Regions from separate parts of the Marinicellulosiphila megalodicopiae genome, predicted to be linked through region 2. Evidence: predicted binding sites of a transcription regulator. Region 2 holds the regulator's gene; each other region holds the start of a gene.
The links. The regulator sigma-54, encoded in region 2, starts transcription at its own class of promoters, with help from an activator protein. The targets are predictions, from matches to a motif close to TGGCACNNNNNTTGCTNT.

Region 1 (2,330 bases), 1.3 Mb from region 2:
TGTTTTTTAGTGAGCTCTTCTTGGGTTTGTTCTTCGTTGTTTTCATATAAATGTCCTTTTTGATCTGTCACAACTACATCTTCAGGATTCAACTCTGAAATAGAAGCAGACACCATATTTTTAATGGCTTTGACTTGATCAAATTCTAACTGTCCACCTGCAAATAATTCGACCATAACCGATGCAGTAGGCTTACGTTTATCACGCACAAACACACTTCTTTTTGGTAATGCTAAATGCACGCGTGCAGATCTTACAGAATTATAGGATGCGATGGTTCTGGCTAATTCCCCTTCTACACTTCTCATGTAACGAGTATTTTCCATAAACTGAGAGGTACCAAGTGGCTGGTCTTGATCTAATAATTCATAACCCAATAAGTCATCGGTAGCTAAGTCGGCGCCCGCTATAGCTAAACGAGCTTTATGAAGATCACTTTGTGTTACCAATATCACCCCAGATACTGGATTCATATTAAAATCAATGTCTTGTTGTTGCAGAAGTTGAATCACTTCTTTTGTATTATAGGAATTAGCAGAATTTAAAAGCGGTTTATAAGTTTCGCTTTGAGTAAATAACACCATGCCAATGCCTAATGCAATGGCAGCTGACAGGCCAATTAATAAACCCAATTGACGCAACATAGTAAGCTTACTAAAACCCGCTACAATAGGATGTATTTTTTTCGTGCTTACCGCCGCGCTTTCAGCGTTGACTGTATCGAGCATTGGAGGGTTTGATCCCTCCATATCACCAGGTGACGCTTGTGCTTGATCCATAATTATCTATTACTCGGTTATAAAGGCATATTCATGATTTCTTTGTACGCTTCTACCATTTTATTGCGTACTTGAGTCATGGCCTGAAAACTAACGGATGATTTTTGAAGGGCAATCATAACCTCAGGTAAATCAACACTTGGATCGCCTTGCTCATAACGAGATGACAAATCATTAGCGTGACTTTTACTATCATTTACAGAATCAATTGCAGATTTGAACATATCACCAAACGAAGGTCCTTCATCTTTTTCTACAGGTAATATTCCATCTGTATTTGAATTCACTCGGGAAAAATCTGGCTTATTTACGTTTGAAACTTCTTGCTGCACTTGATTAAGTTGCTGTTTAAACGCATCATTTTGCACGGGATTAATATTTAATTGTTGAGAAGGCATCTGAGCTTTTAATGCACGCATTTGTGATAACACTTGACTAATGTCCATTCGATCTACGCTCATTTCGGCCCCCTAACTTATCTCAAATAAAAAAATTCACCTACTCAACACTTGCCCTGTTATTTTGTAGGTGTCGCTTTAAATAAAGCAATCATCCTGACTCCATACTCCCACTTGATTCGTCCCAACCAAGCCACAAAGAAAGTCCCTTTTGTTCCCGGTTTTTACACCCCATTTAATATAAATATTAAATTGTCATTACATTGACTAATTTTCTTCGTAAAACGTCAAATGCAAACACAAGGCCAAGAGTTGCCGTACAGGAAAAGAATGTCACTTTAAAATTGAGTCATGTATTTTTTTAAGTTAAAAGAATCGATTTTCAGTTAATCGAAAATAAAAGAAGGGCTATAGAATGGGGACACTTAATTATTATAAAACGAGATTTTTTCTTATATCATCCATAATTTCATATCAAATTTATAAACGACAGGCACAAAAAAGGCTGATTAAATCAGCCTTTTTTTAACTATTTATGAATCAATGCTTAGATTGAATCAATGCTTAGAATGGATCAATGCTTAGATTGAATCAACGATTTTATTAAGTGTCGCACTTGGACGCATGACTTTTTCAGCTTTTGCTTCATCTAATTTATAGTAACCACCTAAATCAGATTCAACACCTTGCACATCATTTAACTCTTTAACAATTGCAGATTCATTAGCAACTAACTCACCAGCAACTTTATCAAAGAATGCTTTTAATTGAGCATCTTCAGTTTGCGCTGCTAATTCTTGAGCCCAGTACATAGCTAAATAGAAGTGAGAACCACGGTTATCCAACTCACCTGTTTTACGAGAAGGTGATTTGTTATTTGCTAAGAAAGTACCTGTAGCAGTATCCAATGTTTTAGCCAAAACCATCGCTTTCGCGTTATCAGTTGTTAAACCTAAATGTTCAAATGATGCCGATAATGCTAAAAACTCACCCAGTGAATCCCAACGCAAATGAGATTGTTCAACTAATTGCTGAACATGCTTAGGAGCTGAACCACCCGCGCCTGTTTCAAACAATCCGCCGCCATTCATTAGTGGGACAATAGACAGCATTTTAGCCGAAGTACCTAATTCTAAAATTGGGAATAAGTCGG
Region 2 (2,330 bases):
TTGGCTGAATTTTTCTGCAATTGCTGCCAAGGTTTGAAGGTGTTCATTAGCGGCTTCAGTTGGAACAAGTAATACAAAAATCAAATCGACTTTTTGGCTATCAAGTGCATCAAAGTCAACAGGATCAGAAAGTTTAAAAAAACTTCCGATCACTTTGTCACAGTTATCTAAGCGGCAATGTGGCATGGCAACACCCATTCCAAATCCAGTGCTTCCAAGTTTTTCTCTTGCAATTAAATGATCAAAGATATGATTTTCATTTAATTGTGTGCAATTTTTAGCAATTTCATGACTAATACTTTGAATTGCGCGTTTTTTACTTGAGCCAAGATCCATGATGTAGGTTCTTTCGGCCGTTAATATATTTTTAAGTTGAATCATAATACAGTCACTAACTCAATCCGTTACATTAAACTTTTTCGTTCATTTGAAGGTGGAATATGCATCGCTTCACGATACTTTGCAATGGTTCTTCGTGCAACTTTAATTCCCTGCTGATCTAATAATGTTGCTAATTTGCTATCACTATAAGGTTTTTTTGTGTTTTCTTCGCTGATTATTTTTTTAATCATTGCTCGAATCGCCGTTGAACTGCACTCTCCGCCATTTGCAGTGGAAACATGGCTAGAGAAGAAATATTTCAATTCAAAAATACCTCTTGGGGTGTGCATGTATTTTTGAGTAGTAACCCTTGAAATGGTGGATTCATGCATGTCGACATCAAGTGCGATATCATGCAATACCAATGGTTTCATAGCTTCTTCGCCATAATCTAGAAATCCACGTTGATGTTCAACAATTTTTGTTGCTACTTTAAGTAACGTTTCATTTCTGCTATGTAAAGATTTAATAAACCACTTGGCATCACTTAAATTTGTTTTTAAATAATCATTATCACTTGAAGCATCATTACGTTTGATTAACTCAGCATACCCACTATTAATGTGTAATTTTGGCGCGATATCTGGATTTAATTCTACTAGCCATTTATTGTTTTCGATATCTTTACGAACAAATACATCTGGAACAACATATTGGGCTTGGTCTTCGGAAATACTGTCCCCTGGGCGAGGGTTAAGCGATTGTATGAGTACTAAAATAGATTGCAACTCAGTATCTTTAAATTTTGTTTTACGTAAGATGTTTTGATAATCACGAGAACCTAATTGAGGAAGGAAGTCTTTAACAATCAATTTCGCTTGTTCTAAATATTCTGTTTGAAGAGGCAGTTGCTTTAGTTGAATTGTTAGGCAGTCACTTAAATCTATGGCGCACACACCAGGTGGATCGAATTGTTGCACCCTATGAAGAACGGCTTCTAGTTCATCTAATTCAAGCATTTGTTCTTCATTCATACCTTCTTCATTTAATTCATTTGAAAGGCCTGAGAAAATTTCTTCAATTGTGGATTTTAAATATCCGTCATTTCCACAGGATTCAATTATCGATTCAGCAATGATTCGATCACGAGTATTCATCGGGGTTAAGTTTAATTGCCAAAATAAGTGATCTTGTAAATCCTCAGTTTCACTTCGAAAGCTATCAAAATTAATATCGTCACCAGAAGGTGCTGACATATTTGTGGGTAGATTTGGATAAATATCGTCCCATGAAGTATCAACCGCTAATTCGTCAGGGATATTTTCTTCCCATTGTGAATCTGTTTCTTCTATTTTATTGGGTTCGGATATTTCATTTTCAGCACTTTTTTGTGAATTTTGATCTTGTTCATTGTTATTTGCAGAAGGCTCTTCGTCATTTACTTCAAGCATTGGATTGGATTCAAGTACTTGTTGGATCTCTTGTTGCAAATCGAGCGTGGAAAGTTGTAATAAACGGATGGCTTGTTGAAGCTGGGGAGTCATCGTAAGATGCTGGCCCATTTTTAATTGAAGTGAAGTTTTCATATTTTATTATAATTACTCTGATTACAACGTAAACTGTTCGCCTAAATAAATATCTTTAACTAATTGGTTTTGCAAAACGCTGTTTGCATCGCCACTAGCAATAATGTGACCATTACCGACAATATACGCTTTTTCACAGATATCAAGCGTTTCTCGCACATTATGATCAGTAATTAACACACCGATGCCTTTGTTGCTTAATTGTTTGACGATATCTTTAATATCGTTTACAGAAATAGGATCGACACCTGCAAAGGGTTCATCAAGTAAAATAAATGCAGGATCCATCGCTAATGCACGAGCAATTTCAACCCGTCTTCTTTCTCCGCCGGACAATGCCATGCCAAGCGATTTACGTATATGTTGAATATTAAACTCATTCAATAATGATTCAAGCTTTTGTTTTTGTTCAGTTTTACTAAA
Region 3 (2,330 bases), 660 kb from region 2:
ATCGTTCTGATGCCGAAATGGGTTATTCGGTCATTAATTGCTGTTGTTTTTATCAATAACCTTGCTTCAATAGATTGTTCATCGCAACCATAAAAAACATTCGGTGTATTTGGAATGAATGCACATGAAGATAAGCCAAATTCTTCGGATATTTTGCAAATTTTTTCGGCCATTTTACTTAGTGAATCCGCTTCTAATGTTGAAGTCACAAAATTTATGACCTGACCTAATTCACTACTGGATGTCATTGCTTCCATTGCAACATTCATAGCATCGGTGGCTTCTTGTTTTATACGCTTCATTAAACCGGTTTTACCTAAATTTTCGTGAATTTTTTTAAGTAAATCTTCCTCTACTACAGGTTTAATTAAATATTCGTCGCCGCCGGCCTCAAACCCTGCCAAACGTTCTTCAGCTGTATCTAATCCAGAAACAAAAATCACAGGAATTGAATTAGTAGATTCGTGGCTTTTTAATTTAACACAGGTTTCATGTCCATCCATTCCAGGCATATTAACATCAAGCAATATTAAATCGGGTTGATGCGCTTCAACTTGATCTAAACAAGCTTGGCCAGAATCTGCTTCAATCAAATCATAATTTGACTCTAAAATAGCAGTTAGAACCATTCTATTCATTTCACTATCATCAACTACTAAAATTGTATTTCTCACTAGAAACCTGCTTATTTATTTTTATAGATATATTGAGTGTAGATCGATTGTTTAAGGAAAACTGATTTTAACGTCCCTTGATTGTGAAAAATTGTAACGGCAATCCCCTGCCTAATCTGTTTCATTTGCCAACTATTACATTGCCGTAATTCACTCAATTCACTGTAACCTATTGATTTTAAATAAATTATATATTTGGCACAGCTTATGCTTTTTGCTAAACAACAACATTGATACAGAAGATGGTTATGTCAGCATTAGGTTTTCAAAATTCATTAGGTATACACCAAACGGCATTATTAACTCGTGCAGAACGATCTGAAATTTTAGCCAACAATTTAGCTAACTCAGATACCCCTGGGTTTAAATCCAGAGATATGGATTTTCAAGCAGTGTTAAAAGGTGAAGTTCGAAAACACTCATCGTTAGCTGTGAATCAAACCCATAACGGACATTTACCAGGAGTTGGTTTTGCAGATTTTGATCTGCTTTATCGTACTCCTACACAACCATCCTTAGATGGCAATACTGTTGATGATAATTTAGAAAATAGCGAATTCACTAAAAATGCAATGGGCTATAACGCCAGTTTTGAATTTTTAAATGGCCGTTTTAAAGGGCTAGTTAATGCGATTCGAGGGGAATAATGATGTCTTTAAGTAATGTTATAAATATCGCTGGTACTGGCATGAATGCCCAAAGTATTCGCTTGAATACGACTGCATCTAATATCGCTAATGCTCAAACGGTATCTTCAAGTATTGATGAAACCTACCGAGCAAGAAAACCGGTTTTTCAACTCCTACAAAAGCAATTTCATGATTCAAATTTTAGTGAAATGTACAGTGAAGATAATGTCGGTAATGGCGTAAAAGTCGGTGGCATTATTGAAAAAGACGATCCTTTGGATATTCGATACGACCCGACTCACCCAATGGCAGATACTGAAGGTTATGTGTTTTATCCTAATGTGAACGTCGTGGAAGAAATGGCGGATATGATTTCATCTCAGCGCAGTTTTACAGTAAACGTTGAAGTATTTAATACCGCAAAAACCATGCTTCAAAAAACATTAACGATGGGTAAATAAGGAGTAATTTATGGCTGATGTAACAAGTGTACAAAGCTCCGTTCTTGATCAATATGCGTTAGTTGATCCAAATAAAACCAAATCTAATGAAATGGGACGTGACCAGTTTTTAGAACTAATGATTGCTCAATTGAATAATCAGAACCCTTTAGAGCCTAAAGAAAATGGCGATTTTATTGCGCAGTTAGCTCAGTTTTCGACCGTTGAAGGCATCGAAAGCATGGGGACAAGTTTGGATGATATGTCTGCAAACTTTAAATCCAACCAAGCCATTCAGGCCTCTAGTTTGGTGGGTAAACATGTCACCATCGAAGGGAAAACCGATACGGATTTAAACTGGGGTGAATACATTTATGGCAGTGTCGAAATACCAGCTGGCATGGATAATTTGCACTTACAAATTATCAACGAGAAAGGCGATAAAGTTGAGGATATTTCCTTGGGATATCAGTCAAATGGTGAATCTCGTTTTATTTGGAATGGTGCGCAACTTGAGTTTAACGATGACATGATTGATATCGATTTAAGTAAGTTAGAGACAGATGAAGAAGGTCGCCCTATTCCCC

Region 1: a site for sigma-54 is predicted at 1,468-1,485, ahead of fliE (flagellar hook-basal body complex protein FliE). Genes of this name have one in related genera too.
Region 3: a site for sigma-54 is predicted at 871-888, ahead of flgB (flagellar basal body rod protein FlgB). Genes of this name have one in related genera too.

The regions. Positions count from the first base shown of each region.
Region 1 is NZ_AP023087.1:1,711,274-1,713,603, reverse strand. Features, by position in the region: gene fliF (flagellar basal-body MS-ring/collar protein FliF) at 1-779, opposite strand, end outside; gene fliE (flagellar hook-basal body complex protein FliE) at 797-1,240, opposite strand; gene TYM08_RS07140 (NADP-dependent isocitrate dehydrogenase) at 1,759-2,330, opposite strand, start outside.
Region 2 is NZ_AP023087.1:2,977,017-2,979,346, reverse strand. Features, by position in the region: gene ptsN (PTS IIA-like nitrogen regulatory protein PtsN) at 1-381, opposite strand, end outside; gene TYM08_RS12845 (RNA polymerase factor sigma-54) at 405-1,907, opposite strand; gene lptB (LPS export ABC transporter ATP-binding protein) at 1,929-2,330, opposite strand, start outside.
Region 3 is NZ_AP023087.1:2,314,820-2,317,149, forward strand. Features, by position in the region: gene TYM08_RS09800 (response regulator) at 1-674, opposite strand, end outside; gene flgB (flagellar basal body rod protein FlgB) at 923-1,321, shown strand; gene flgC (flagellar basal body rod protein FlgC) at 1,324-1,764, shown strand; gene TYM08_RS09815 (flagellar hook assembly protein FlgD) at 1,775-2,330, shown strand, end outside.